Regions from separate parts of the Anaeromicrobium sediminis genome, predicted to be linked through region 2. Evidence: riboswitches for the same ligand, from Rfam matches in the RefSeq annotation. Region 2 holds a riboswitch; the other holds the start of a gene.
What was found. A riboswitch is a leader RNA that binds a small molecule or an ion and turns the genes downstream of it on or off. The one in region 2 is predicted to bind lysine.
Positions count from the first base shown of each region.

Region 1 (14,670 bases), on a different contig from region 2:
ATGTTCTTTAGTAAATATTATAGAGACACCCTTTATATTAATTTTCTTCATTCTACTTTTTTTCACCAAATGGGCATCAAAGACTATTGTTACTGTTTCCCCTGTATAATGCTTATACTCAACTATATCTTCAATAAGTTTTTCCCTTGCTTCTTCTAAGTTAGTGGCACCTATCTTCTTAAGTCTAGGCCATGCATTTATTATGTTATAACCATCTACCAACAAGTATTTTCCCAAATTTACCACCCTATTTCGTAAATTCTCTCTGCCTTACAACTTCATACATTAATACACTGGCAGCCACAGATGCATTTAAAGATGATACTTGTCCCTTCATTGGTAATTTTACTAGGAAATCGCATTTTTCTTTCACTAATCTAGATATACCCTTTCCTTCACTACCTATAACAAGGCCTATACTTCCCTTTAAATTTTGTTTATATGAAACTTCACCTTTCATGTCAGCTCCAGCTATCCAAAGGCCCTTGTCTTTTAAGTAATCTATAGTAGATGCTATGTTAGAAACTTTAGATACGGGAACATACTCTATAGCTCCAGCAGAGGTCTTTGCCACAATAGACGTCAATCCTACGGACCTTCTCTTTGGAATTATAACACCGTGGGCTCCTGCTGCATCTGCAGTCCTCATTATGGAACCTAAATTATGAGGATCTGTAATTTCATCTAATATTATAATAAATGGTTCTTCACCTAATTCTTTCGCTTTATCTAGTATAGTATCTATATCCACATAGGTATGAGCTGCTACATAAGCTATAACCCCTTGATGATTATGTGATTCTGATATTTGATCTAATTTCTTTCTTTCAGCAAATGATATGGCTATACCCTTTTCTTTGGCCATGGCCATTATCTTTTTCATAGATCCACTTTCTGATCCTTTTGCTACAACTATCTTATCTATTTCCCTATTTGATTTCAATGCTTCTATTATAGGATTTCTACCTTCAATTTTATCTATATTACTCATTTCACACCTCTTTATATATTTTTAAACTTCTCTATTACAGCCTTTATATTTCCACAGGTCATGGCACCTTCTGGACAAGTTCCCTTTAAACAGTTTGGACCTGCATATTTAAATATATTAGGGGCTGCTTTTCTAACTTCCATTAACATTCTTGTTGCCATTTCACGGATTTCCCATTGTGCTCTTTCACAACATCTATGATGGAAAAAATTCATTAAAGTTCTAGCATTCATAGTAAATACAATCTTAGTTTCACAGGCATTTGGAAATACATATCTACTGTCTTCTATAGCTTTTTTTTCTGCCATACTCTTGGCCTTTTTCTCGCTTATACCATCTTTCAAAAATTTATCCATATGTTTTTTTTGCAAAATCCCAACTAATTCATCATATGTCTTTTGATCTTCTTCCATAGCTTTTATAAACTTATCTTCAGCCTCTTTTATTCCTTTTATACTTGGTGGAATTATGTACTCAAACTGGTCTAACTTTACATACCTTTGAGATTGTTGGGAATAAGAAGCAATTCTATGTCTAACTAATTGATGAGTTAAAACTCTACTTATACCTTCTGCTGCAAAGGTGAAGTTTATATGTTCAATGGGAGATTCATGACCTAATCCCATTAGCATACTAATAAATTTTTCGATTTTTTCATCATCTAATCCCTTTTGTATTTCATCTACACCACTAGGAGAGTAACATAATTTAGCTGCTGTCGCTACAACCTTTTCTGGTTCATTAGTATATTGGATTAATTTCACATTCACTTCACTTCATCCCCTTTATGATTCTGTATTACTTTCTACACTAAATTTTTTAAACGGTAAGATTCTAAGAAAATATCCAGTCACTTTAACTCTATATTTCCCATCTACATCAGCTTCTATATATTTATCATTTCCCATATATCCAATATGTGATGTTCCCTCTTCACTAACCTTTGATATGGATGTTACCTTATAAGTTACTATGTTCTTTCTTGCAAAGAAGTTATTGTATTTAGGGTTTTCTTTAACAGCTAACTCTACAAATTTCTTTACTTTAAGTTCATCTCCACTCACCTTTACTTCATCGAAAAATAGAGATTTACCTACAAGTACAACAGTTAGTAGAATTGTAACATATAGCATTATTTTCTCTCTTTTGCTCACTTTATCCCACCTCTTCATATGACTATCTTATACCTAATTAGCTTCCAGTTCCTCTTCTAATATATTAATTCCCTTTAATATAATCTCTTCTATACGCTCTTTTTTATTTGTCAAATATAAATATCCTATTAATGCTTCAAAGCCCGTTGCATATTTATAATCTGAAATATTAGCATTTTTAGGAACCGTACTAGACTTATTATTTCTTCCCCTCTTTATTACACCCCATTCCTCCTCTGAAAACTCATCACTAAGTCCATGGACTATACGAGCTTGTGCAGAGGCTTTTACAAACTTGGTGGATTTTTTATGTATGTTATTCACATATCCACCGTATTTATGAAGGACATATTGTCTTATATATACCTCATATACTGCATCTCCCATATGGGCCAATACTAAAGAATTTAAAAATTTCACTTCATTTTCTGTTTTTTCTTCTAAGTTCAAAGACTTCAAAAAATCATTTCCCATATATAATACCTCAACTTTTTTATAGTTTACACTACTCTAAATGATACTATAATTTGGCTAAAGATTAAAGGCTTCTTAAGGACCATAAGTACTTTCTATTATTATTTTCTATAGATTTTAAATTATAATAGATTATTCCACTATAAAACTGACCTTGAATACAAATTCTTAGAACCATCCATTTATTTGTCTTATTTTGTTTATAGCATTGAATTATTTTGTGGATTCATATATATTTCTCGGGAAATATTTTGTTTATTGGATTTTTTTAGCTTTTTTCTCATTTTAACATATGGTTTTAGACAAAACATCTCTTCATTTTCCTGATAACACCTGTTACAATGTAGAAAAATGAACATATTTGTATTATAAGCCTTCCACATAAAAATCTATCTCTTATATTTTTATAATTCCTTAAATTTCATTCTTATCAATTAGTATATTACTCGTCTGCACCCATTCTTCATAAAGTTCATAACCTTAAAACATTAATTTCAAGTTTAGGTACTATCCTTAAAAAGTTAAGTTTTTAAAGATTAAGTTAAAGTTCAAGCTGAACTTAATTAAAAGTCCTATACTGTTAAAGTTAATTACTTTTCTTTCAAATAAGACATTTTATGCAGACAAAATAACCTTTAGTATGACAAGAATTTTTTCCGTTGAAATATTTACAATAAAAAAGCCAGTATCATGAAATGATACTGACCATAATTGTTTTATATATTTTTTTGCCAATTTAATAATTTTTCAAATATAATAGGTTGTATTTCTTTATAAGTGAGATTTTCAGGTAACTCATGGAAAACTCCCACTTCCTTTATCTCCATATTAGGAAGGTCCCCTACTTTTTCTGCCTCTGCATAAAAAAGCCTTCCGTATCTAGTATTATTATCTATGGTTACAGAGTATTCACACAAGGGAATCACATCACATTCTTTAGCTCCCGTTTCTTCGTAAAGCTCTCTCTTTGCCGTATGATTTATGTCCTCGCCATACTCTCTATGGCCACCTGGTATCTCCCAAGTGGTTCTATCTTTATGTTTTACAAATACCCACTTGTCACAAAAAGTAGTACCTATTATGGCAAATTCCAACTTTTCATCACTGACTTCACCTAGTTCATGATAATTCACTTCTAACATTTCATCCCACCGCCTATAATTTTAAAACTATTGTATTTTTATTATCATTTTAAAATCTAGTTTTCTTTAAAAAACATATAATTCCTCCTATAAGTGAATTTAATTTACAGATTTTTTTATTTTCTAGAGCGCACTAAATATGACCATAAAAAATCCTGCCGTAATATATACTATGCCAATTTTACATGGCTGTTTTAGTTTTATTGGATAATTTTAAACTCTTTTCCTTATAGTATCTAGTAATTTGCATCCATAGATATTAAATATAATCTTATCCATATGCCCAATTCCCCCTTATTAACAAAATAGTTGATTAAACAAATTAATGTGAAATCAACTATCTCATATCTTATCTATTCTACTATGTACGTTTCTATATTTTCTCCATCTGCGTATTTTTCAAATAGTTCCTTAGCCTTTTCATTCCACTGCTTTAATCCTTCTGTTCCTCCAAAGGCAAGTATGGTCATTAGCATCTTAGTAGTATCTTTAGTTATTTTGGTTCTCTCACTATCACTAGTAGGACTTCCAAATGCTCCTAGGTCATCACTCACCACAGGCATAAACTCTATATTAAGAACACCCCTACCAATGCCCTCATAAGGTTCATCCTTCTTACCAACTCTCATAACCACGTCACCCTCTATCTTATCCATGTTAAAGCATCCTATAGGATAGTATGACGTTATAGATAGTAAGTTGTTTATATCTACCAAATTATTAACCTTATATAATCCCTTATCTTTAACTACTCTTCTTATTAGGGCCTCTGATGCTATTCTGTATCTAGTAGGATCTTTCTTGCATTTTCTGTATCCATCTCGAGCATCTTTATTATTTGGAAGAGTTGCTATGTCTTTTACTTCTAACTTATTCTTTAGTTCTTCACAAGCTTTATCTATTTCTTCCCAAAGTTTATCATTGTGTTCTGTTACTTTTACATCTCCATGTATTACACCTAATGCCATGGTTGGAATATTATTTTTAATTTCATCTGATATGGTTATGTTTATCATTAGTATCACCTCAATATATATTTTAACCTAACAACCAGAATTTTCAATAATCATATACATGATCATATTAATAAATAAAGGTGGACATCCACCTTTATTTATTAATATTCTTTAAAATTTTCCAAGGACTTATATATGATTATAGCCATATCTAAGTAAGTAATATTCTTCTGTGGATTAAATTCTTCACCTTCAATCAATCCAAGACCTTTACAAAGAGCCACATATCCCTTATCTTCTTCACTTATCTTATTAGCATCTTTAAATGGCAGTACATAAATGTCCTGTGCCTTAGCTAATTTTTCATAACCTAGGGCTTTTACCATAAGCTTAGCCATATCCATATTGTTAACTTTCTTTTCTTTATTAAATTCTACAGCTTCATTATCTAATATTTTAAAATATACAGCGCCCTTTAAGATACTGTAGTTCTCATCTTCTTTAGATATGTTAGTAAACTTTAAGTCTTCATATCTATTAGCTCTATAGGCTCTATATCCTTTAGCCTTAGTTAACATTTTCACTGCATCTATTAAAGTTATTTCATTATTTAAACTGACTTTATCTATATCAATAACTTCTTTAGCTGCCAATACCTTTAATTCTTGTATATATGGATGATTTTTATCCACATTAGGTTTTTCATCTAATTTAACTTCTTTACCCGAATAATCTACAAACGTACCAGTGTTAGCATCTATGTTTAATCCATATCTATTAATTTTATTTTCTAATACATAAACTAAGTTTAGCTTATTATGTTTTTTATCCATATCCTTAGAGTATATTAATTTGCACTCTAAATTCTTAAGCCATAATTCTTTTCCTTTTTCTTCTGAAATTTTCCCAACATGATTTGGAAACTCCATATTATCAGTCCATCTCATATGGATATCTTCTATTGTTCCGTCCTGTGCACTTATATTTATATTTATGGAATCACCATCAAATCCTATGCCATTTTCTTTTCGAGAGAAATGAAAATAATAATCTCTTTCTATTTCATCATCATCTAATCTTTTATAATGGTTTTGATTAGTATCTATATCCCTTATTTTATCTGGATAAAATCTTTCTATAGCTTCTATAGCCTTATCATATGCTTCATTCCAAGTTAACTTTAGTTCAAATTCTTCTGATCCACGTCTGTAATTATAAATATTAACGCTTAATATTTCTCCCGTATCTGCGTTTATAGTTATTCCTCCATCTGTATCATACTTTTCTGCACCTTTTTTTCTAAACTCCACTTCCCAACAATTCTTTCCAGCATTTCTATATCTATTAACGTTCTCCATATATTCTATGGAATCTATTTCTATCTCTTTTTCATACAGGTCTTTTAAAAGGGTTTTGATTATTTCTTCAGCCCTTTCTTTGTCTACTTTCTCTTTTTTAATATTTAAAGCTTTTTTGTATATTTCTTGTTTTCTATCAAAGGATATATCTTTACTCTCTAAGTTTTTATCTATATTGTATTCTTTAAATTCTTTTGTTTTAGCATCTAATTCATTCTTTCCCTTATAACTTGCTCTATATACTAATTTGATATTTTTAGTTTTTCTAGTTTCCTCATCCCTAATTCCTAAATAATATTTCTCCATAGCAACTTCATCTTCTAGCAATTTTCTAGCTTCTTCTTTATCTATTATATTCTCTACTTTTGGTGCATCTATATTGTAGTCCCAGTTTATTCTATATTCTATCAATTCCCCATTTGTTCCATCTATCCCTAGATTTATGCCATTAGAAGGAAATTCCACACCATTTATTTGTCTTACATATTCAAATCTATAATTAGAAATGTCATATCTATTCATTATTCTATTTTCTTCATTTCTTAATTTAACACTTCCAACTTTTCCTGGTTGAATTTTTTTAAGAAACTCTTGAGCTTTTTTCTTAGCTTCTTCTTCTGATATGGATGGTACACTTATCTTTTCATCATAATCATAAGAATCCTTGGTACAATCCAATAAAATTCCCGTATTAGCATCTATTTCAACACGAAAATTAACTCCACCATTTTCTTTACGATTTCTCCATCTTATTCTCCATACTTTACTGTCTTTCTGTCTCCAACTCTTTTCTAACTCTATTCTCGTTTCAAATTTTTTCTCATCAATCTCTGTGGCAAAATAATTCTTTAGAAACTCCTTTCCTATGTCCGTCGCCTTATCCTTTGATATTTTCACATTGGTTTCACTTGTGTCTTCATTAGCAAAGGCTGGCATACTAATTGAAAATACCATCACAAGAACTAAAAAAAGACTCATAATCTTTCTTTGCAAATTTAACATCCCCTTTTCCTTTTATTTCCTATTACATTGTAATATATTTCCACAAATAATGTAATAGTACTCTAATAATAAAAAGTTTTTTATATAAAAAAGGCATGCGACCTATGCTTCGCTAGGAACCCCTATGGTTTCCTTCGACGATTGCTACCGCAATCTGAGCACCCTCCTTCAAAGAGGCAGGGGAACTCTTCACCTACAACCCCTTCTTTTTTTATTGATTTATAGTTTTCATGATAATTAACTTTCCTAGACAATAAAAAGGCCCTCAAAAGAGGGCCTATTTTAATATTTCATATTTTTAAGTGGTTTATGTAAAAGTCCGTATATGAATATTGAAATTATTATTTCAGGTATCAAATAGGAACCATTATATATAATTGAATAGGTAAGGGGACTTACTCCCTCTGGTGCATAAGAGGACCATACTACAACCCCAGAAACTACATGGGCTGCAAATCTCATAAATATACCTATAAACACTCCTAGCATTTCCTTTGGTAGACTTCCCTTAAAGAAACCAGCCAGTCCTAAAAATCCAAAAGCAACACTATAATCAAACAAAATTGATACTATGTGAAAAGACCATTTAGGACCTAATATGAATTGTATTGTACCATATACAATTCCAACGAAAACTCCCGGTCCACCTCCCCATCTTAGGGCATATACTAAGATAGGAACCATACTACCAGCTGTTATAGAACCGCCATTGGGAAGTTGATATATTTTAACAAGACTAAGTACATATGCCAAAGCTATAACTATACCACCTTCAATTAATTTCTTTGTTGAAGAATTTTTCATTTATAACCCCTCCTAAAAAAATACATAATTGCCTAGTAAACAAAATAAACCATGTACTTGGAAAGCACATGGTTTTTTATTAAAAAATCACTACACTTCCCTTCGCTAGTTCTAACTAGATCAGGTTCAAAGGGTTACAGAATCAAGTCTGCTCTCAGCCTTTAGGCACCCCCAGTGAATACATAACTATTCAATTTCACGACCATAATATCATACCTATAAATTTTTGTCAAAAATGACCTTTCATATTTTTACTATTGACACATTTTCTAAAAGATACTATTATATTAAGCATACATTTAAATAATCCGTTTGCAGTTCAATAATAGAGGTGCGATATTTATTAGTATTATAACTGAGTTAAGCAACTTTGACGTTATGAGAAAGGAAATTTCGCCGAAATGTATGACTGATAGCTTTAAGGTCATATGTTGGGACTATACAGAATATGTATGGGACTGTCACAAAGTTTTTCTTTGTGGAGGGCTATTGTTGGAATTAGAAATATCATACGTTTTTTTGACGTGTTTCTAACTCCTTAAGCCTTAGCTTAAGGAGTTTTTTTATTTTACACCCCAATAGCAATATAAGTTTGAATTAGTAAACGGATAGACAAAATAGGGGGAAGAAAAAATGAAAAGAAGAGTCTTTATACTTACTTTATTATTTATTTTATTAATGACTACTGTCTCTTTAGCTGTGGACCCAGAAGTGGCCCAAGCTAATGCAGACAAATATGGTTTATTAACATTATTACCACCATTAGTTGCCATCGCATTGGCTTTTGTGACTAAAAACGTGGTACTGTCCTTATTCATAGGAGTGTTCTCCGGGACTTTCTTAATAGCACTTAACACAAATAATTTCTTTGGTGCTATTATCCACGGTTTTTTAAATATTGTTAACCACATATTAGGTTCCCTTGCTGATAGCTGGAATGCAGGTATTATCCTTCAGTGTTTAGCAATCGGAGGCCTTATAGGTGTTATATCTAAAATGGGTGGAGCAAGGGCCGTAGCTGAAGCTCTAGCCAAAAGAGCTAAGACTCCTGTAAGTGCCCAATTAGTAACTTGGCTTTTAGGTTTAGTTGTATTCTTTGATGATTATGCAAATGCCTTAATCGTAGGTCCTATTATGAGACCAGTAACAGACAAATTAAAGATATCTAGAGAGAGATTGGCCTTCATAATCGATGCTACAGCTGCTCCAATTGCAGGTATTGCCCTTATCTCCACTTGGGTAGGTTATGAAATAGGACTTATAAAAGACGCCTATGAATCCATTGGACAAAGTGTAAATGCCTATGGTGTATTTATGGAAACTATACCTTATAGATTTTATAACATTCTTATATTAGTATTTATAGTTGCCACATCCATAATGTTAAAAGAGTTTGGACCAATGCACAAGGCGGAAGTTAGAGCTAGAACTACAGGAAAATTATTACCAGATGGAGCTACTGCCATGTCCTGTGATGAAGGTGATGATTTAGAACCAAAGGAAGGAATCACATTAAGTGTATGGAATGCTATAATTCCTATAAGTACATTAATAGTCGCAGCATTTGTTGGTTTTTACTTTAATGGATATGGGTATTTAGATGAAACTGTTAAAGCAGCAGTAGATGGATCTCCATTGTCAGTAATGGCCATTAGAGAAACCTTTGGTGCATCTGATGCAAGTATAGTTTTATTCCAAGCAGCATTAATCGCCAGTGTAATTGCCATAATCATGGCTGTAGGAAAGAAAATTCTTACCGTATCTGAAGCAATTGATACTTGGGTTCAAGGCACAAAGTCATTAGTTATTACAGCAGTAATATTATTATTAGCTTGGTCCTTATCAGGAACTATTAAGGAATTAGGTACTGCTAAATTTTTAGTTTCAATTTTATCAGATAAGATTCCAGCATTCTTATTACCGTCAATAATATTTGTATTAGGATCTATCATATCCTTTGCTACAGGAACTTCATATGGTACTATGGGTATCCTAATGCCATTAGCTATACCTCTAGCTTATGCCATATCTCCAGAAACTAGTTATGTAGTAATGAGTGCAGGAGCAGTTTTAACAGGCGCAATCTTTGGAGACCACTGTTCTCCCATATCAGATACGACCATATTATCTTCCATGGGTTCTGCATGTGACCACTTAGAACACGTTAAGACTCAGCTATATTATGCTTTAAGCGTAGGCCTAATATCCGTATTATTTGGATATATTCCTGTAGGACTTGGAATTCCAGTTTGGATAGTACTACCAGTAGCTATCATATTAATATTTGTAGTAGTTAAGTTCTTTGGAAAAAGTGTACCAGATGCAGTAGAGAATATTGAAAATAAAGTAGCATAAATTTAAGGACCATGAATTTCATGGTCCTTTTAGGCTGTTGACAAACCCGAATTTCTTCGTTGTTGCTGAAACCAAGAACCCTTACGTATGTCTATATACGCTGCGGTCTCTTGGTTTCAGCACGCCTCGAACTTAAATTTTGTCAAAAGTCTATAATCTTGTAGACTTTGTCTACAATCTGTAAGGACCATGAATTTCATGGTCCTTTATTTTACGGGAATTTGTATTTCTGTTATATAATTTCGTTCATCTTTAGCCACAAGTAGGTCAATTAAAGATATTTCTACAACTTTACCTGTAACTTCATATCCCTTATTCTTAATATAATCTAACATTTTTTTAAATGTTTTATGGGTATCCTTGTACTTACCCCTATGATACGAACACACATATTTGCCCTTAGGTAATTTTTTAATATCGCTCACATCATCATCCTGTGTGAATAAAAATAAGCCTGAGAAAGACTCGTATTTACCCTTTAGAACATCTTCATATTCCAGAGTAACTCCTACTTCATCCTTCACTTCAAGGTAATGTTCATTGGCCATTTCATATATGTCCTTTATGGCCATACCAAATTCAGTAAAATCCTGACCATTAATTAGAGGTTTATATATTATATTTCTTTCACCTATATATTTTTCATGAACTTTAAAATCGTCTATTAAAAGGGCCTTATCTATTATGTTCAATTTATTGATTATTTTTTTCCTTGCGTAATTTAATTCTTCTATCTTTTCATCTACTAATTTTAAGTGAGACTTTAATTGTTCTTTGCTATTTTTCACATGACCTTCATTTAAATAATTTTTTATATCCTTTAATGACATTCCTAATAATTTCAAATAACTTATAGTTTCTAATGTTTCTAATTGTGCCTCAGTATAATATCTGTAACCAGTTTTTTCATCTGTATGTTCAGGTTTTAATAGGTCTATTCTGTCATAATACCTTAGGGTCTGAATAGATATTCTATGTATCTTTGCCACTTGTCCAATTGAAAACATATCATTCATTTTTCATAACTCCCCATTAAAATTTATTTAGTAACCTATTTACCTATATTCTATACTAACTTTCAAATATTATCTATTAACTTTTAAAAAATTCGAAAAATTAAAAGGGTGTGAAATTTTTCCACACCCTTTTAATTTTATACTATGTGCTCTTTATCATTACTTGTAAACACCTTATATGCATCCTTAGTTAATATTAACGCAAATAGTAACAGCAGTGCTGGTAATGCCACTAATATATAATTTTCACTGGCAAGATTTTGCTTTATGAGTAATATTAAAGCAAATACAGTTACGGCTAGCATGAATATCATAGGAATTATGAACATCTTATAATTCTTTCCACTTTTCTTTAACCATACGGCAACGGCTATTAGGGCTAGTACTGCTAGTAATTGATTTGCTGATCCAAATATTGGCCAAATCTTAGTCCAACTACCACTACCTAACCATCCTCCTAAAACAACCGTAATACCTGTAGCCACATATCTATTGGCTAATATATTTTCACTTTCCCCTTCCTTTTGATCAATCATCTCTTGAAATATGAATCTTCCAAGTCTTGTTCCCGTATCTAAACTAGTAAGGGCAAAGGCTGATATAGCTAATGCTACAAAAGATTTACCCGTAGCATAAGGAATTCCAAACTTAGACATAAATACTCCTATACCATCGGAAAATACATTTATAGGACCTCCAGCACCTAATAACTCTGCAAACTTATCCTTAGTCACATAAGCTGCTGTTATGATTGCTATAACTGCAAGGACACATTCTATAAGCATACTTCCATATCCAACAATCTTAGCATCTGCTTCGCTGTCTAATTGTTTAGAAGACGTACCCGATCCAACTAATGAATGGAATCCAGATATGGCACCACAGGCCACAGTTACAAATAACATAGGGAATAATAGTTTTCCTCCCACGTTGAAAGAAGTAACTGCTGGCAATTCTATAGTCGGTCTATATATTACTATACCTAAAACAGCCCCTATAAGCATGGCATATAATAAGAATGAGTTCAAATAATCTCTTGGCTGTAGTAGTATCCAAACGGGAGTTACAGATGCAACAAATATGTATCCCAATAATATATATATCCATACTTGTTTAGAAAGAACTAATGGAAACTTTACTCCAAGTACTATACATCCAAATAAAAGTACTACACCAATTATACTAGAAATACCAAGAGGCATTCCCCTTCTATATACAAAGAAACCAAATAATATGGCAAGCATTATAAACATTACTGATGATGAAGCTGCTGCTGGTACACTTACAAAGGTATTAGCAACTATATTAACAAAGGCCGCTATAACTAATAGTAATGTAAGCCAAGCAAATATACCAAATAACTTCTTACCCTTTTTACCAATATTAACTTCTATAATTTCACCTATAGATTTACCATCATGTCTTATAGATGCAAATATGGAACTGTAATCTTGTACACCACCAAAGAATATCCCTCCAATAATTATCCAAAGCATAACTGGTAGCCATCCAAATACTGCTGCGGCAATAGGTCCTACTATAGGCCCTGCCCCCGCTATTGATGCAAAGTGATGACCTAAAAGTACTGGCGATTTAGCTGGCATATAATCTACACCATCGTTTTGAGTGTGGGCTGGAGTCTCTCGAGTCTCATCTATCCCCCACTGTTTAGCTAACCAACTTCCATAAGTTACGTACGCAATAAAAAATACCACAATACTAACTAAAATTAACCATAGTGAATTCATGGAATCCCCTCCTAAAAATTTTTAGAAAACGTCGTAAACCGACCTTGCCCCCTTTCCTTTTTTGTTTGTAATGATTTTTTTATCATTTACATTAACTAATATAAGCTTTATATTTACCCATCCTTTAAAACCAAACATGAAGCTCTTATAAAACTTATATTTTTTAACCCTTTTAATTAAATCTTCATCTATTTCTCCTTTGCCTACTACTAATACCCCTGTTATATCAGTACTCATATGCTCATCACTGGGAGTCACAAAATCATCTACAGAGGATTCTAAAGTTTTTATGAAGGAGTTTAATATATCTAAATTTATATGCTCATAGTCCTTTAGAAATATGACTTCGTTATTTTCAAAGGAATATATATTTACCCTTTTACTCATGAAATATCTAGAGTTTTTGCAGTTGTGGGTGGCCATTATGTTCATATGTTTTTCATCATAAAAGTAATTCCTGTTTATATCAAAATATGCATTTAATCTATTTTCAATACTACTTATATAGTTTTTAATTTCCATAATATCCATCCTTTTACAATTGTTTTAACTAAATTAACACATTATTCAAAATTTATCAATAGATTCAGCAATTATTACAAAAAAATAATCAGGCTTTCGCCTGATCATTTATTTTTTTCTACTCCACTTTGGTCCTTGAGGAGTATCTTCTAATATGATACCCATGTTTGTTAGTTGATCCCTGATTTCATCCGAACGCTTATAGTCCTTATTTTTTCTAGCCTCTTGTCTTTCTGCAATTAATGCTTCTACCTCTTCATCTACCTCTTCTTCTTCCTTAGTAACTATACCAAGTACTCCTGTTAATTCATTAAATAAATCTAAGGATTTTTCCATTAGTTCTTTAGAAGATTCACTTTTAACATTAGTATTAATATCTTTAACTAATTCGAATATGGCTGCTATAGCATCTGCCGTATTTAAGTCATCATCCATATTTTCTATGAACTTATCTTTGTAAGTTAATAGTCTTTCATACACAGCCTTTTCGCCCTCATCCATAGTACCATCTTCAGCATTTCTTAGTAAGTGATTTAAATTATTTCTAGCATTATATAATCTTTCCAATCCATTCTGAGATTGCTCCATAAGATCTCTACTAAAGTTAATTGGATTTCTGTATTGGGCTGAAAGTAAGAAAAATCTCACTACTTCTCCATCAAACTCCTTTAGTATATCTCTTACTGTAAAGAAGTTTCCTTTAGATTTAGACATTTTTTCATTGTTTATAGTTATATATCCATTATGCATCCAGTATTTAGAGAATGGCTTTCCTGTATGCGCTTCACTTTGGGCCACTTCATTTTCATGATGTGGGAATATTAAATCCTGTCCACCACCATGAATATCTATAGTTTCACCTAAGTATTTAGTGCTCATTACAGAACACTCTATATGCCACCCAGGTCTCCCTTTACCCCAAGGAGAACCCCATGCTATTTCGTCATCAGCCTTTTGCTTTTTCCATAGGGCAAAGTCCGTTGGATTCTTCTTTATATCCTTAACTTCAATCCTAGCCCCAGCTTCTAAATCTTCTATACTTTGTTTTGATAGCTTTCCGTATTCTTCAAACTTAGAAGTATCATAGTATACGTCTCCATCAACTACATAAGCATATCCCTTTTCAACTAAGGATTTTACAAACTTTA
Region 1 covers NZ_NIBG01000025.1:47,277-61,946, reverse strand. The annotation lists gene CCE28_RS18865 (NYN domain-containing protein) at 1-246, opposite strand, end outside; gene rlmB (23S rRNA (guanosine(2251)-2'-O)-methyltransferase RlmB) at 248-991, opposite strand; gene thyX (FAD-dependent thymidylate synthase) at 1,003-1,761, opposite strand; gene CCE28_RS18850 (hypothetical protein) at 1,777-2,145, opposite strand; gene CCE28_RS18845 (Mini-ribonuclease 3) at 2,179-2,619, opposite strand; gene CCE28_RS18835 (NUDIX hydrolase) at 3,336-3,761, opposite strand; gene CCE28_RS18830 (B3/B4 domain-containing protein) at 4,115-4,777, opposite strand; gene CCE28_RS18825 (YcdB/YcdC domain-containing protein) at 4,879-7,068, opposite strand; gene thiT (energy-coupled thiamine transporter ThiT) at 7,360-7,881, opposite strand; TPP riboswitch at 7,962-8,064, opposite strand; lysine riboswitch at 8,200-8,378, shown strand; gene CCE28_RS18815 (Na+/H+ antiporter NhaC family protein) at 8,515-10,236, shown strand; gene CCE28_RS18810 (MerR family transcriptional regulator) at 10,443-11,252, opposite strand; gene CCE28_RS18805 (carbon starvation CstA family protein) at 11,390-13,000, opposite strand; gene CCE28_RS18800 (hypothetical protein) at 13,022-13,522, opposite strand; gene cysS (cysteine--tRNA ligase) at 13,631-14,670, opposite strand, start outside.
Region 1: another riboswitch for lysine. It lies ahead of CCE28_RS18815 (Na+/H+ antiporter NhaC family protein); the one in region 2 lies ahead of CCE28_RS18515 (aspartate kinase).

Region 2 (18,895 bases):
ATGTACATCATCTTTAACCGTTTCTTTTACCTTGTCTGCACCATGGCCTATTACCACTACTGTTTCTTCACAATCCGAACATTTAGCCACATGTATAACATGTTCTACCATAGATTTTCCACATACCTTATGCACTACCTTTGGAAACTTAGATTTCATTCTAGTTCCTGCACCAGCTGCTAATATAATTGCTGTAGTCTTTTCCATTTATAATCACTCCCTATTATACATCATTTATATATACTATAGAACACAAAACTTTATTTTTCGACAAGTTCTATGTCCTTATTTTTTCCTTTTTTTCGATAAATAGTATATCACTTTTCATACCATATAACCAACAATAAACTTAATATTTAAAAATTTTTTAAGACAAATGTTAAGTATTCATCATTTAAACCCAGATTATATGCAATAAAAAAAACCTTATTGATGAGAACTATAATAAGTATTTCCATCATAAAGGTTTTTAATTTAAAAATATCAGGCTTGTACATTACTCATCTTGGCTTAATTTTGCCTTTTCATAAGCATCAAATATTTTGTCTTGTAATCTAGATCTAGTTTCTGAGTTAATAGGATGAGCTATATCTCTAAAATCACCTTCTCCTATTTTTCTACTAGGCATAGCAATAAATAATCCATTTAGTCCTTCTATTATTTTAATATCATGTACAACAAATTCATTATCGAAAGTAACTGACACTATCCCTTTCATTTTTCCTTCATCCTGGATTTTCCTTACACGAACATCTGTAACTTGCATCCCTTTTACCTCCTTCCTGGTCTCATACAAAATAAGCTATTTAACATGTTCTCCAAATATTTTTTATTTCCTTCTTTATTTTCAAAAATATTTAAAAAATTTTAACTTTTTGAATAAAAAAAATTATATTTTTAAATATTCTTTATTTTCAAAACAATGTTTTGTAATTATTGTTAATTCTCTTATATATCATTTCCCTTGATAAAAAAGGCATGCTTCATATGCTTCGTTATGGAACCCTATGGTTCCCGCAGGCGTCTGCTATCGCGATCTGAACACCTTCCTTTAAAGAGGCAGGGAATGTTCCCCCACCCCCTTGATTTTTTACTTATCCATAGTTTTGAAAATTTATAATTTCCTAGTAAGTAAAAAAACTAAGCTAAATACTGCTTAGTCTTTTCTGTAATTAGATATATAATTTTTACCCCATTTATCCATTTGTTCTAATATAGGCATTAATTTTTGACCTTCTTCGGATAAGGAGTATTCTACCATGGGAGGAATTTGATTATAAATTTTTCTATTTATTAATCCATCTTCTTCTAAAGTTCTTAATTGTTGTGTTAACATTTTTTGTGTGATTTTCGGAATGATTCTTCTAAATTCATTAAATCTTATAACTTCATGATTTCCTAGGTTCCACAATATAAGGCCTTTCCATTTTCCACTTATTAATTCTAAAGTTACTTCTATTTCACATCTATAATTACTACAACTCACTTTATTAGTTCTATCTTTAGGCATATTTTATTATATTCACCATCCTTTGAAAATTTTTTTTAGGAATTTGTCCAGTGTAATAACAATAGGCAACCCCTATTATATCAGTATTTTAATAAATTATAGTTTTTCCATTAGTTTCCTTTTTGAAACTATCCTACTAAAAAGTGCCCTCTTCGCACAGGTTTATTATATTTGTATAATGAATCATGTGCTGAGGCACAGAAAGTTATATTTAATAAAAAAACAACTAAAAAAATTATATCATAAAATGAATGGAGGAATGAACATGGCAAGATTCACAATACCAAGAGATGTTTATTTTGGAGAAGGAGCAATAGAAGAATTAAAGAATTTAAAAGGGAAAAGGGCTGCCATAGTAATTGGTGGTGGTTCAATAAAGAGAAGTGGAGCATTAGATAAAATAGAAGGATATTTAAAAGAAGCTGGAATGGAAACTACACTTATAGAAGGGGTAGAATCAGATCCATCAGTTGATACCGTAATGAATGGCGTAAAAATAATGCAGAAATTTGAACCAGATTGGATAGTTGGAGTAGGTGGAGGTTCACCTATAGATGCGGCAAAAGCTATGTGGATATTTTACGAATACCCACAATTTACATTTGAAGAAGCTGCAAAACCATTCTCCCTACCAGAGTTAAGAACAAAAGCGAAATTTGCAGCAGTAACAACAACTAGTGGAACTGGTACAGAAGTTACATCATTCTCAGTGATAACAGATAATAAAACTGGAGTAAAATATCCAATAGCTGATTACAATATAACACCAGACATAGCAATAGTAGATACTGATTTAGCTCAAACAATGTCACCAAAATTAGTAGCACACACAGGAATGGATGCATTAACTCATGCTTTTGAAGCATACGTGTCAACAGTAAGAACAGTATTTACAGATGCACTAGCAATGAAATCTATTGAAATGATGAAAGAGAACTTAGTAAAGTCATTTGAAGGAGATACAAAAGCAAGAAGTGAAATGCACTTAGCACAATGCCTTGCAGGAATGTCATTCTCAAATGCAATCCTGGGAATAGTTCATAGTATGGCACATAAAACAGGAAAGATATTTAGTATTCCTCATGGATGTGCAAATGCAATATACTTGCCATATGTAATTCAATTTAACCAAAAAATTGCTGGTAAAGCTTATGCTGACATAGCAAGAAGATTAGGCCTAGCAGGAAATAATGAAGAGGAATTAGTGAATTCATTAGTAGAAATGGTAATAGATTTTAATAAAAAAATGAATATTCCACTTACATTAAGAGAATTTGGAGTAAGTGAAAAAGACTTTAATGACAAACTTGAAGAAATTGCAGATACTGCAGTAGCAGATCCATGTACAGGTACAAATCCAAGAGAGATATCGGTAGAAGAAATGAAAAAACTATTTATTTGTGCTTACAATGGTGAAAAAGTAGAATTTTAATAACAAATTATGAATATAAGACTAAAGGCTCTACTGAGTGCTTAGTCTTTTTCAAAAACATTAGTTAAAACTAGTATAAGAAGTTGATTTTTATTTAGAAATAATAGGAATTTATTAATACATGTAGAATAAAAGTAATATTAGAAAGCTTTTTCAAGTTGTTTATCTATAATAAGATTTTGTTAATAAAGGACATGATTTTAATTACTTAATTATAGAAAGGAGATGGAAATGATTATAAATGAAAAAATGAATAGAAAAGATATTGGACTTGCCTTGCTTGTAGTGACGGTTTGGGGAGCTAATTTCACTGTGATTAAATTGGGTCTTGCTGGAGTACCTTCCATGCTATTAGCTGTTTTGCGCTATGTGTTAACCGCATTTCCCGCTGTTTTCTTTGTAAAGCGTCCTGCCATAGAATGGAGATATTGTATTGCCTATGGATTGGCAGTGGGTGTCGGCCAATTTGGTTGCTTGTTTTATGCCATGGATATAGGTATGCCAGCGGGTATTGCTTCTGTGGTTCTTCAATCTCAAGCATTCTTTACAATTTTATTTGCAGCAGTGCTTTTAAAAGAACCACTAAAGGTAAGACAACTGATAGGCCTTGTAGTTGCTTCACTGGGTCTTTACCTCATAGGTACAAATGGAGGTGCTAACGGAACCTTATCCATTCCTCTTGGAGCATTTTTATTAAGTCTTTTAGCCGCCGCTTGTTGGAGTGGCTCCAATATAGTAATAAGATATGCTGTCAATCATGCAGCTTCTAGGGGAGAAAAATTAGACATGCTTAGCCTTGTTGTCTGGTCAAGTCTTGTACCTCCTATTCCTCTTATGATACTTGCGCTCATGTTTGACACGCCTGAAACATTATTACACGCAATTACTAATTTGAATGGAGTATCTATTTTTGCTGTCTTTTATCTTGCTTTTTTCGCAACATTAGTTGGATATGGCACATGGAGCGGATTAATTGCTAAGTATTCTGCAGGCCGAGTAGCCCCACTCTCTTTACTCGTTCCTGTCACTGGACTTATTACCGCTCGTCTTGTTCTTGGAGAACAGCTTTCCTCCCTACAGTGGGCCGGAGGTTTGGTTATAGTTCTTGGCATACTCATATCAAATTTTGGCCTAGCACCAATGAAATTCTTACTTAAGGCTAAAGATTAAAAGCTGTACTTAAAGCACAGCCTTAAAAAACCAACTAAAACAAAAAAGGTTAGCCTATGCTAACCTTTTAAACTAACTCTTCATTAGGATATATTATTACATTTTGTTCCCTATCATCTATGTGATCTAATACAAGTAATGGAATATAATCTTTTACAACCTTAGCTTCTGGTTCCTTAGTACTTATTAAGACTCCTATTCCTACCACATTTGCATCAAATTCACGCATCATATCTACCATTCCCTTAGCCGTTCCTCCAGCCTTCATAAAATCGTCTATTATGATTACATTAGACCCAGGTTTAATAGCGCGCTTTGATATGGACATGGTTTGAATTTTACCAGTAGACCCAGATAAATAATTAATACTAACAGTAGACCCTTCCGTAACTTTACTATCTCTTCTTAAGATTATAAGTGGTACATTTAGTGCATTTGCCGTCATCATAGCTATAGGAATACCTTTAGTTTCTACTGTGATTACGTAATCGATTTCCTTGTCCATAAATTGAGTGGCAAAGATGTTCCCAACCTTTCTCATAGTAGCAGGGTTATATATTATATCTGCCATATATAAAAATGGACCTGGTATAATTCTTTTAGGATCTTTAAGTTTGTTACAGACTTCATCTAATATTTCCTTAGTTTCTTCTTTAGTTAAGACAGGTATATATTTTACCCCTCCAGCAGCTCCTGGCACAGTTTCTATCTTGCCCAGTTCTAAATCTTCCATCAGTTTCTTTGCTATGACAATATCTTCACTGATACTAGATTTGGCTGCATTGAATTTATCCGTAAAATAACTAAGATTAAATAAATGATTTGGATTATCAGTCAATATTTTAACTAATGCTCCGATTCGTTCATTTCTCTTTATTTTCATTCTTTTCCATTCTCCATTCAATTTTTTCGTTTAATATTATATTATTGCTTTTTACACAATTATTCAATACATTTATCTTCCAACAAATATTTTTATGTTATAATTTTCTAAGAAAACTTTTTGTTCATATTTATCATTTCACATTCTTTTTATAAATATATATAAATATGGCTATAATTAACAATAAATTTTATTAAGTTTTATTGGAGGATTTTATAATGTTTGATTTTGATTTAGATAAACATAGTATAAACCATATACATTTTATCGGAATAGGTGGAATAAGTATGAGTGCTTTAGCACAAATTCTTATTAACTTCGATTATAAGGTTTCTGGATCTGATATGAATGATTCAGAAATCACTAAAAAACTTTCATCACAAGGGGCCACTATACATATAGGCCATAATAAGAATAACATATCTAGTCCAGATTTAGTAGTATATACTGCTGCAGTGAAAGAAACTAATCCAGAATTAATGGAAGCTAGGACTAAACAAATTCCTATCCTATCTAGGGCAGAAATGTTAGGACTTCTTATGAAAAAATTTAAAAACAACATAGCCGTGGCAGGTACCCATGGAAAAACTACCACCACATCTATGATCTCTGTAATTTTAGACTACAATAAATACTCTCCTACCATATTAGTTGGTGGTCAACTAGATAACATAGGAGGTAATGTTAAAGTCGGGTCTAGAGATTACTTTATTACAGAAGCATGTGAATATGTGGGAAGCTTCTTAAAATTCTTCCCTACAGTTGGAATTATTTTAAACATTGAAGAAGACCACTTAGATTATTTTAAGGACTTAAATCATATTAAAAATACCTTTAGAGAATTCATAGATTTAATCCCAAATGATGGCCTTTTAATAGCTTATGGTGATGATCCTAATGTACAAAATATAATAGACCATGTAAATTGTAACTTAATCACTTATGGTCAAGATAATAATTCAGATTACTATCCTATAAATATTTCTTTCAATGACCTTGGATATCCTTCTTTTAACTTGTATAAAAAGGATAAATTACTAGGAAAAATAAATTTGAGAGTTCCAGGCGAACACAATCTATACAATTCCATAGCATCAATTGCATGCTGTCATCATTTTGGAATAGATATTGACCATATAAATGAGGCTCTAAATACCTTTGGTGGTACCCATAGAAGATTTGATTTACTCGGTAATATTAATAATATAAGAGTAGTAGATGACTATGCTCACCACCCAACAGAAATAGAAGCCACATTAAAAGCCGTATCCAATATAGATCATAGTAACCTATGGTGTGTTTTTCAGCCCCATACCTTTACTAGAACCATATCCCTTTTAGATGAGTTCTCAGAGGCCTTTGATGGAGTAGATAATCTCATTATCACAGACATTTATGCAGCTCGAGAAAAGGACACAGGACAAATTCACTCTAAGGATTTAGTTGAAAAAATCAAAATGCGTAATGATAAAGTGACATATATGAAAGAATTTGATTCCATAGTAGATTACATTTATGAAAATGCTAAACCAAATGACTTGGTAATTACTATGGGAGCTGGAAATGTAAATAGAATTGGAGAAAAATTAGTAAATAAATTAAAAGGCTAGGATTTTATCCTAGCCTTAAACTATATACTCATACTACTTTTGATTATTTCACCTATATTTTCACTATAATATGTCTTGTTTTTATAAGTAATACTATTTTCATATATCTTAACCTCAAACTCTTCTCCTGTCACATTAAAGGTTAAGGTATATTTCAATTCTGATTCATCAGGAGTCACCATTGTTTCTGACTTTTGTGAGTGGATTAGCATTCTAGCTAACTCCCTTGGATAAAACACTTCATCTTCTAAGTCAAATATATTATCCTTATCATCTATTACTATCTTTGTACTATTTAATAAATACTCTATTGAATCCCTATCAAAAACCTTATCTATTTTATATTTATCCATTAAATAATTCCAAAGTTCTCCATCATATTCATAAAACTCCTTAGAATCATAGGAATCAATTAATATTGTCTTTTCATTTAAAAGCTTTATATTATATACCATATCCCCTATGCCCACTTCTATATGATAATTTGGGAATATGGCACTTAAATTCATATTTTCTTCCATAACTATTGGCTTTTTCAAAGTAATATTTTCTAAAAAATCTTGAATTTCTTCATTATTGAGAGTCCACACACGAGATACATCTTTAGCTAAAATACTTATTTTATCCACATCATTAAATCTCAAGTGTTTAGAGTATCCATATACATATATGATTCCCAATTCATCTATAATCCTTTGTATTTCTTCTACATTACCTTCATACACATTACTTCCACCTGTAGGATTGTCTACTATAATATACTTGTCATTTAATTTTATTTTAATATTTTCGCTTTTTACATGGAGAGTATATAGATTCTCACTATACTTTTCCTTGTCTTCTTTAGATGACATTACTAAATTAAGGTCCATTCCCTTTAAAAGAGCTACAATTTTATCCGATTTATCCTCTTCCACCTCTATTACATTATCAGGAGAAGATTTACATTCTATATATAATTCATTAATATTTTCAACAACTTCTTTAAAAGGGTCCTTCTCTTGTACTGCTGGTATTTCCTCTTTAACTTCTTCAACTGCCACAGTACTTTTTTCCTTTACTTCTTTCTTCTTATCCAAAATAAAGAAAGTAATAGATCCACTTACACTTCCAAGTACTAAAAACAGTATTACTAATCTTACTATTACTTTCGTGTTTTTCACTGTTTATCACTCCTAAGTTAATCATAAAACATTTATCTATAAAATAGCCCATTCTTATGTTTTTATACATCCTTCATTTTTATACATATTCTGCATATGCATTAAAAGTCCTTCCTACCCCTATAATTATATTAATTTTATTTAAAAATTCCTATAGGCAAATAAGACTTAACTGCAAAAAAATAAGGGTGCAAATTTGCATCCCTATTTATCTTGAATATATTTCTTTTATTATATCTTCTACTCCAGATTTATCATGTATAAAGTATGATAATCTATTTCTCATTACAGTGTCTCCAGGAATAGAATATGTCTTTAAACTATCACTATCCATACCAATGGCATCTGTAGCAAGTTTCACCGCATCTACTACAGACATGTCCGTTTCAATATATTTCATAACGGTATTGGCAACTACTGGTAATCTAAAACCTAATGCCTTTTTTAAAGCAGCCTTTATAAACTGTTGCTGAGTTTTAGTACGACCTAGATCTCCATTTGGATAACCCGTTCCATCGTTGCCCTTTCTAAATCTTAAAAACTGAATAGCTTTTTTACCATTTAACACTTGTGTACCCTTTTTTAAATCTATGTGAAGAGGTGGACTGTCATAAGGGTCATCATATTTCATATCCATAGGAATAGTCACCTTTACTCCCCCTAAGGAATCTACTACACTCTCTACACCTTCATATCTAACTTTCACATAATAGTCTATAGGAACATTACAAAGAACTTGGCTAATAGCTACCTTAGTTCCCGTTACACCTTCATCTCCATGAACTGCATTTATTTTTTTCTTATCTGGAGAATGATTTTTATTTCTCTCGTAGTAAGTATCTCTAGGTACAGATACTAAGTCTATATTATTAGTATCTGGGTCAAAACTTGCAAACATTATAGTGTCCGTTCTAGGCCCTTCCATACCTAGTAATAAAAAATTAATTCTCTCGCTTTTCTCTATTAAAATCTCCAACTCGCTCTTTGGTTCTTCCTTTGGCACTTCTTTTTCCTTTTCTTCTTCCTGTGGTTGCTCTACTACAACTTCCTCTGGAGGATTATAAAACTTTGTAAAGGCCCATACTCCAGCTCCAATTACCATTGTAAAACATAGAAATGCTATGAAAAATACCTTCATAAATGTCTTCATATTTATCTTCCTTTCAAATACATATCCATATATATTGTAACATATGTTAAAAACATAATAGTTAAAAATATATTACAAATAATAACATGAAATCTTTTCCACTCTTTTTTGTAATTTTTTGTTAACTATTTTTTCCCTAAAATAAATTACAATATATGTATTAATAATAAAGGGGTGAAGTATATGAATAACAAAAATCCATTAATAATTGTGGCCTTAATATTAACCTTAGGAGTTATAGTCTCCTCTGTTATAGTGACAAAAGGTTTTGTTCAAGTAAAGGCTAATAAAAATTCATTAACCGTTAAGGGTAGTGCTAAGAAGCAGATTAAATCAGACTTCGTTGTATGGAATGGAAGCTTTTCTGTTCAATCTAGTGATTTATCCTCTGCCTATTCAAAAATTAAAGAGGATGAATTGAAGGTAAAGAATTATTTAATTAATGCTGGTATTAAGGAAGATGACATAGTTCTATCCTCCATTTCAACTAGTACATATAATAAAATATTACCAAATGGCACTTATACCAATGAAATAGAAAGTTACAAACTCTACCAAACTGTTGAAATCAGATCTAGTGACGTAGATAAAATTACTAATATATCAAGGGAAGCTACAGACCTTATAAACAGTGGGGTAGAATTTAGCTCTAACGGACCTCAATACTTCTATACTAAATTAGCTGATCTAAAGATTGAGATGATAGAATTAGCAACTAAGGATGCTAAATTAAGGGCAGAAAAGCTTCTTCAAATTTCTAATAATACTCCAGGTCAACTATTATCTGCTAGAGTTGGTGTATTTCAAATAACACCCCTTTACTCTAATGAAATCTCAGATTATGGAATCAACGATACATCTTCATTGGAAAAGGAAATTACAGCTGTAGTATCCTGTGAATTTGAAGTGAAATAGATGAAAATAAAAAAATGCTGCGTGAGCAGCATTTTTATTTTTATCTATTATAGTTATAGAAACCTTCTTTAGTCTTTCTTCCTAATAGATTAGCTCTAACCATTTTTCTTAATAATGGATGTGGTCTATACTTAGAATCACCAAATTCATTATATAATACTTCCATAATAGCTAGGCATACATCAAGACCAACTAAATCTCCTAAAGCTAAAGGTCCAATTGGATGATTAGCACCAAGCTTCATAGCTTCATCTATGTCTTCCTTAGTAGCTACACCATCAGCTAATATTCCTACAGCTTCGTTTATCATAGGAATTAATACTCTGTTTACAACAAATCCAGGAGCTTCTTCTACTTCTACTGGAGTTTTTCCTATTTCCTTAGTTAATCCTACTATTACTTCCTTAGTTTCATCAGAAGTAGCAATTCCCTTAATAATTTCTACTAACTTCATTACTGGAACTGGATTGAAGAAATGCATACCAATAACCTTATCTGGTCTATTAGTAGCTGATGCTATTTCAGTTATAGATAAAGAAGAAGTGTTTGTAGCTATAATAGTATCTTCTTTACATATTTCATCTAATTGAGCAAATAATTCTTTTTTAGCTTCCATATTTTCAGTGGCAGCTTCTACTATTAGGTCGCACTCTTTCATTATGCTAATATCTGTAGACGTATGTATTCTACCCATTATTTCAGTTTTTTGCTCTTCAGTTAATCTTTCTTTTTTGATTAATCTGTCTAAGTTTTTAGATACTGTAGCTAATCCTCTTTCAATAGAAGAATCTCTTCTAGCTCTAACGCAAACTTCATAACCCTTTTGAGCAAAAACTTGGATAATTCCAGCTCCCATTGTACCTGTTCCTAAAACACCTATTTTTTTCATATAATGTTCCCCCCTAAATTATTTAGTTTCAAAATTTGCTTCACGCTTCTCAACAAAAGCAGTCATACCTTCTTTTTGATCCTTTGTTGCAAAACACAAACCAAATAAATTTGCTTCTACTTCAATTCCTGTATCAATATCACCTTGCATTCCTCTATCGATTGCCATCTTAGAGTATCTTACAGCTAATTGACCATTTTTAATTATACTTTGAGCCATACTAATGGCTTCATCAAGTAAGCTTTCCTTATCCACAACCTTGTTTACTAACCCAATGCTTTGAGCTTCTTCAGCTTTAATTATCTTTCCTGTAAATATTAACTCCTTTGCTTTAGCTACACCAACAAGTCTTGGTAATCTTTGAGTACCTGAAAAGCCTGGTGTAATACCTAATCCTACTTCTGGTTGACCAAATTTGGCCCTTTCACTTGCGATTCTTAAATCACAACTCATAGCAAGCTCACAGCCTCCACCTAAAGCAAAACCGTTAATAGCGGCTATAGATGGCTTTTCTAGCGTCTCAATTTTTCTAAAGACCCTTTGGCCTAGGATCCCAAATTTTCTTCCTTCTTCTGCATTTAAATCCTTCATTTGGGAAATATCAGCTCCAGCAACAAAGGCCTTTCCTTCTCCAGTTACTATAAGTACATCTACAGAATCATCTTCTTTTATATTATCAATAGCTTTATCTAATTCCAATAGTATTTGAGAATTTAACGCATTTAATGCATTTGGTCTATTTAACTTTAAAATAGCCATTCTATCTTTTTTTTCTAGAATTAACATTTCATAGTTCATATTTTTCCCCCCCAATTATAGCCTACAAAGAAATTATACATCTTCTAAGTAAAAATACCAACATCTATTTTTTCCTGTTTTCCATAAATACAGCCTGTCTAATGTTATATTCGTTAAATATATAACAATTCCTCCTATTTTCTTTTCTAATTATTCTGAAAACATATTATAGGTAAGGTCAACACTTTATTACTTTATGTTCAACCTTACCTATTTAGAACTTTTTTTTATATTAAAATATATTTAAATTAAAGTTTTTTACCTATAGATTAAATTCATTAGCTACAGCTTCTAAAGCCCTTTGTCTGTCCTTTGTATCTATAGTATAAGAAATTCGTATTTCGGAAGTAGTTACCTGCTTAAATTGGATATTGTTTCTAGCTAATATATCAAAGACCTTCGCAGCAACCCCTGATTGACTTCTCATACCTATTCCTACGACAGATAACTTTGTTATATCTTTCTCTATTTCTACGTTTATATTTCCTATTTTTTTCTCTACATTTTCTAATATATCAAGTATGATTTTTTCATCTGTCTTAGGAGCTGTAAAAGATAGGCTCACATGTCCTCCTGCTGGAGCTGTTTGACTTATCATATCTATATTAATATCCTTACTTGCTAGCTCATTAAAAATATAGCTTATATTTTGTATATCATATCTAACATTGTCTATAGTAACCATTAAATCCTTATCACTTAAAGATAATCCTGTTATTGCTTTACTTTCCATAGTATTGTCACTCTCCTTTATATAAGTTCCTTCCCACTCCCCTGTGTTTAATGCCACATAAACCTTTACTCCATACTTTTGTGCAATTTCAACAGATCTAGTTTCCATAACCCCTGCACCTAAACTTGCCATTTCAAGCATTTCCTCATAGCATATACTCTTTAATTTTCTAGCTGTAGGAAATAAGCGTGGATCTACCGTATATATTCCATCCACATCCGTGTATATTTCACAATCACAATCTAGTTTAGCTGCTAAGGCCACTGCCGTAGTATCACTTCCACCACGACCTAAAGTAGTTATATCTCCATTATTATTTACACCTTGGAAACCTGCCACAACTACCACTTTATCTTCACTTAAATGATTTTTTAAATTAGTCAAATCTATATCTTCAATCCTAGCCTTTGAATGAAACCCCTTAGTTTGTATACCTGCTTGCATGCCTGTCAAGGATACGGATTCACATCCTTCATTTTGAAGAGCCATACTCATTAATGATATGGATACTTGCTCTCCAGTGGATATGAGCATATCTAATTCCCTCTTATCAGGATTGGTATTTAAAGAGTTGGCCATATTTATCAAGCTATCTGTTGTATCACCCATAGCGGATACAACAACTACCACTTTATCTCCCTTTTCCCTTCTTTTTGATATTTTACTTGCTACTGCTTTTATTTTTTCTAAGGTAGCAACTGAACTTCCACCATATTTTTGTACTACTACGGCCATATGATTTACCTCCCCTATTCTCCTATATAAATATTTATTAAAGCTTTTATCTTATATTCTCCTATATAATCATTTATTAAAGCTTTTATATGGTTTTTTTACAATAAAAAAACAGCCAAAGCGTAAAAAGGCCATTGACTGTTATTTCTCCTTTTCACCCTTTGTGCATCAGCTCCTTATTGATAAAGTGGTGAATTTATCAATAACAGTCATATACCTATTAAGTATATGCCCAACATATAAATTTAGAGACAATTTACATATTTCGGCAATAATTCCTTTCCCATAAGATCCTAGAGTCTCTATCTCTCACCTGTGGTAATTATAATCATTGCAACCTCATAACACACAAACTAACATATTTAATTGTTTTATTTTTTCAAAAGTGCCTTTTATTAAAATTTTAATAAAAGTTTTTTATTTCTGACATTTTAGCATATATATAATTTATTGTCAATAAAATAGTATAGAAATGATTTTAAAGGGGGTATAACATGAGTATAATTAATAAAGTAAAACAAGGTATGATTGATAGCACTAAAATAATTAAGGACATTTCCTTTGATGTAACGGAAATGACTAAATTGAAAATGGCTCTTTCTAAGGATATGGCTAGTTTAGATGGTCTTTATTATGACCTTGGGAAAGCCCTTTATGAAGATTTTAAAAATAATAGTATTGAGAGCCTATCTGAAGAATCAATATGTCTTTTAGAAGAAATGAAAAAAATTGACTCTCGAATTGAAGAAAGTAAAAGTCATATCGATGAATTAAAGGGAATTTTAAAGTGTCCTCAATGCGAATTTGAACTAGAAGATCATGTGAACTATTGTCCAAATTGTGGTCATCCTGTAAAGGATACTTGTGCTTGTAAGGATGGGGGAACATGTGATGGTAACTGTGGCTGTAAACAATCACATGAAAAGGAAGATTCCCTTGAAGAATCCCTTCCAGTAGAAGAGTGTCCATCACTAGAAGAAGATCAAATAGAAGAGGATTTAGAACCATGTGAATGTGTAGCAAGTCCTATTGAAAGTGAAGAAAAAGACGCTGAGTAATTTTACTTAGCGTCTTTCCCTATTCTATCTCTTCTATCTCAAAGTCTAAATCCATAATCTGTTTTCTTAACTCTCTTTTCATCATTAATTCTTTTTCAGATAAATTATTACGATTTATTAAGTCTGTATATCGATCCATTAAATTGTTTCTTCTCTTGGTCAACATCTTGACATATTCCATTATAGAACTTCCTTCCCTTTTCGACTTTTTTCTACACGAATCTGTGTATTTCATTATACAAAAATTCATCTGATTTGTAAAGAATATTTAGACATCTTCAATTATTATTTTTGCATATTTTCATATTTATATACTATTTTTATTAAACCATCTATATTTTTCCCAAAATTTAGTATAATAATAAAGTAATTAAATATAAGGAGGACGTAAAATGAAAATCAAATTTATCGCTCACTCTTGCTTTTACATAGAGCACAATAACTTTAAAGGTCTTATAGACCCATTTATAAATGGGAATCCATCGGCTCATGTGGATATATCTGAATTTAAAGACATATCCCATCTATTTGTAACCCATGGCCACGGTGATCATTTAGGAGATAGTGTTTACTTAGGTCAACATTTTAATCCCCTTACAATAAGTAATTTTGAAATTTGCAATTATCTTAGTATGCATAAATTAACCTGTCATCCTATGCATATAGGAGGTTCCTATAATTTTGACTTTGGAAGAGTTAAAATGACACCTGCCCTTCATGGTTCATCTATACAAACGGATACAGGTGACCTATATGGAGGAAATCCAGGAGGATTCTTAATTGAAATAGATGGTAAAAAAATCTATCATGCAGGGGATACGGGCCTTACTATGGATATGAAACTCCTAGAAGATGAACATATTGATTTAGCTTTAATTCCTATAGGAGGAAATTTCACTATGGATATACATGATGCTGTCCGTGCTGTGGACTTTATAAAGCCTAAAAAGGTAATCCCAATGCACTATAATACTTTTGATCTAGTAAAAGCAGACCCAGAAGAATTTAAGAACTTAATAAAAAATTCAGAGGTTATCATATTAAATCCAAGTGAAGAAATTGAACTTTAGTATATAAAAGAAGAAAAACATATAGAAAGAAGGAAGATATATCATCTCTTCCTTCTCTTATCTTCATACATTTTTTCATCTGCCCTTTTAATACATTCTTTTATAGTAGATTTAAAGCCATATTCTTCATGACCTATACTTAGGCAAAGATCATGACTAAGAACTGAACTGTCCCTATTCCATCTATTCACCTTATATCTTATATTGTTTACAAGACCCTGAACCCTTTGTTTATTACTATCCACAAGACCTATTAAAAATTCATCTCCACCATATCTAACTACCACGTCCTTATGGGTAGTAGAACTCTTTAGTATATTGGCCACTTGGACCAGTACCACATCTCCCACATTGTGACCATAAAAGTCATTTATATATTTAAATTTATCTATATCTATTATGAAAATACTAAAAGAACTCTTGTTGTCTTTTATTACTTCTTCCTGAGTTTCTATGAATCTATTAAAATAATGCCTATTATATAAACCTGTTAAGGAATCTGTATTAGCTAACTCTTTTAACTCCTTATGGGCGACCTTTAGTTCTTTAGTCCTTTCCTCTACTAGCTTTTCCATGTTATTGTACATATATTTTAGATGGTTAGCCATTTCTTGTATCTTATTTCCTAGTACTTCTATTTCATCGCCACTCTTAATATCTATCTCAATATCAAAATTTCCTCGTCCAACTTCTTCTACTGTATCGGCTAACTTCAGTATGGGCTTTGTTAAATAAATTGTTATTAATACTCCTAAGGTTATTAATATGGCCCCAGCATAAATTACTTCAAATAAGAGCCTGCTATTTAAATTTTCGTGTATGTACTTATCTTCATCTATATATAAAACCATATATATGGACTCATCCATATTATGAGGTAAATCCATTTTTCTAAAGGCAATGACCTGCTTATTTTCCTTATGTACTAACATATCCTTATTATTACCGTCTATCATGTTAAGTATCTTCTCATCCTCAATTTGAGTCCATACCTTATCCTGCTCTGGATGAAATATATGTAATCCCTGTGAATTTATCATTATGGGAGCATTTTCATATCCGTTTCTTTTAACATAATTTTTTACTCTCTTCAAAAGCATGTCCATCTTTAGTTTTACTTTTATATATCCTACTAATTGATTTTCTTTATATACGCCCTGTACTAAAATATTACTATAGTTTTTTACATCCTTTTCCATATTCCCTATATATATTTGTCCCTTTTCTAATTTAGAAACGATTTCAGTATGAACAATTGTATTTTCACCATTGGAAAACTTATATAAGTCATCAGAATCTTTCCTTATACTTATAATCTCTTTTCCACTTTCATCTATATAGGCTACTTCATTATAATATCTTCTACTACTTATGAAAGTCTGTAGTTTATTAGATATGTGTTCTTTATCTACATCCTTCGTAATATTATTTTCTATAGATTCTGTTAGGGTATTTAAATCCGTCTCACAATAAACTAAAAACGACTTAAATATGTTTTCTATATTTTCATAAAAGTTTTCCATTTTACTAAATTCCTTTTCCTCTATGGCTGTTTTTACTTCTGTAAATCTTACATATTGTACAAACATAAGAGGTATGATACTTATTAATAGCAGGTACATTAGTATTTTAGCTCGTATGCTCCCCTTATTCATAAACTGGCCCCTCCTCCTTATATGAAGTATAATCGTACAAACTCAATAATATATGGAGTCATAAAGGCCGTCACAAGGCCTGCTATGCCTATAGATAAACTACTCATAGCTCCTACTAGTTCTCCCTCCTGTAAGGCTCTTGTAGTTCCTAGAGCATGGGTTGTAGTGCCTATGGCAATGCCCATGGCAATTTCATTGTCTACTTTGAAAAATCTAAGTATTTCTGGGCCAAAGGATGCTCCAAATATACCTGTTATGGCCACAAGGGCCGTAGTCAAAGGAGGTATTCCCCCTATGATTCTAGATACTTCCATGGCTATGGGCGTCGTAACGGCCTTAGGCGCCAAAGACAATAAAACTGGCTCACTAGCACCTAATACTATAGCCAGTCCAACAACGGACACTATAGACACTATGGTACCTATTAAAATTCCCATTAAAGCTCCATGGATATTTTTCTTCAAAACTTCCATGCTTTTATATAAAGGCACTGCTAATATTACAGTGGCAGGCCCTAGTAAAAAATTCAATATTTCATTTTGTTCCTTATATATTTCATAATCTATACTAAAAAACTTTAGAAATACTATTATAATAATAGAACCTATTAAAAGAGGATTTACTATGGGACTCTTAATTTTTTCATTTATATTCACACCTATTATAAATGCTCCTAAACTCAAACTTACTCCCCAAAATGGATTGTTTAAAAAAATTCCCTTCATTTTATATGCCTTCTTTCCTAGTAACTATATACTGTACTACCTTTCCCGTAACCACTAATCCTATAATTATACTAATTATGGTAGGAACCATTATAGCCATGAATTCTAATTTAATCATATGTAAATACATGATTATTCCCACTGCTGGACATATGAAGAAAACTGCTAAGTTATTTAATAATAAGTTTGCTGCCTTTTCCACCTGTTTTATTTTTATTACCTTTGTAACTAAACATATGGTTAATAAGACCATACCTATTACATTTCCTGGTATGGGAATACTAAATGTTTTAGAAATAAATTCTCCTGCAAAAAGCATAGTAAATATTATAAAAAATTGGTTTATGAGTTCCATAATAACCTCCTCTAAAATTTTCCTGTTAAATTATATCACTATATATATTTCATTAAAAGGTTTATAACAATTATTTTGTAATTACAAAATAATTAAAGGCCTATGCTTCTTAGCATAGACCTTTAATTGATTTCCCTTATAGTTTTTTAGCTTCTTCTATGGCTTTATCATAGTTGGGATGATTAGTTACTTCATCCACATATTCCACATATCTTACCACATCATCCTTATCTATAACTACTATACCTCTAGCTAATAATCTTAATTCATCTATTACAAATCCATAATTCATACCAAAAGATAAATCCCTATGGTCTGATAAAGTTACTACTTCATCTATCCCCTTAGCCGCACAGAATCTTTTCTGGGCAAAGGGTAAGTCCACGCTAATGGTTAAAATAAGAATATCATCTAACTTGGATGCTTCCTCATTAAAAGTTATAGTTTGAAGTTCACAAACTCCCGTATCTATAGATGGTACTACACTGATTATTTTAACCTTTCCCTTTGCATCATTTAAAGTATATGGGCTTAAATCCCCTTTTAATAGGGTGAAGTCAGGTGCCTTATCTCCCACCTTAATTTCATTACCTACTATAGTTACAGGATTTCCTCCCATAGTTATATTCCCTCTTTTATTTTCCATAATAATTGTATCCTCCTAACGAAATAATATATAATATATATATCCTAAAAACTAAATTTTAATCTCTCAAAGCCTTATATTTTACATTTGTATATTGACGACATTTGTTATATAATGACACTGGAGTATAATATAAAATGGATGGAGTGTTGAAATGAAAATACCAAAACTAAAAATAGGTGATTTAGTAGCTAACATGCCTATTGTGCAAGGTGGCATGGGAGTGGGCGTTTCCCTCTCTAACTTAGCTTCAGCCGTTGCTAACTGTGGTGGTATCGGCGTTATATCAGCTGTTGAACCTGGTTTTAATTTAGATGATTATTATAAAGATAAATTTAAAGCTAATATGGAAGGTTTAACTTATCATATAAGAAAAGCAAAGGAACTTGCTCCAGATG
Region 2 covers NZ_NIBG01000024.1:44,834-63,728, forward strand. The annotation lists gene glmU (bifunctional UDP-N-acetylglucosamine diphosphorylase/glucosamine-1-phosphate N-acetyltransferase GlmU) at 1-207, opposite strand, end outside; gene spoVG (septation regulator SpoVG) at 497-766, opposite strand; gene CCE28_RS18465 (winged helix-turn-helix transcriptional regulator) at 1,157-1,510, opposite strand; gene CCE28_RS18470 (iron-containing alcohol dehydrogenase) at 1,776-2,942, shown strand; gene CCE28_RS18475 (EamA family transporter) at 3,174-4,112, shown strand; gene purR (pur operon repressor) at 4,180-4,995, opposite strand; gene murC (UDP-N-acetylmuramate--L-alanine ligase) at 5,214-6,605, shown strand; gene CCE28_RS18490 (hypothetical protein) at 6,626-7,768, opposite strand; gene CCE28_RS18495 (LCP family protein) at 7,977-8,918, opposite strand; gene CCE28_RS18500 (SIMPL domain-containing protein) at 9,102-9,833, shown strand; gene CCE28_RS18505 (3-hydroxybutyryl-CoA dehydrogenase) at 9,874-10,722, opposite strand; gene CCE28_RS18510 (short-chain-enoyl-CoA hydratase) at 10,741-11,520, opposite strand; gene CCE28_RS18515 (aspartate kinase) at 11,783-12,988, opposite strand; lysine riboswitch at 13,150-13,340, opposite strand; gene CCE28_RS18520 (zinc-ribbon domain-containing protein) at 13,483-14,046, shown strand; gene CCE28_RS22350 (hypothetical protein) at 14,066-14,227, opposite strand; gene CCE28_RS18525 (metal-dependent hydrolase) at 14,439-15,116, shown strand; gene CCE28_RS18530 (GGDEF domain-containing protein) at 15,158-16,771, opposite strand; gene CCE28_RS18535 (LrgB family protein) at 16,789-17,496, opposite strand; gene CCE28_RS18540 (CidA/LrgA family protein) at 17,498-17,851, opposite strand; gene tpx (thiol peroxidase) at 17,988-18,497, opposite strand; gene CCE28_RS18550 (NAD(P)H-dependent flavin oxidoreductase) at 18,652-18,895, shown strand, end outside.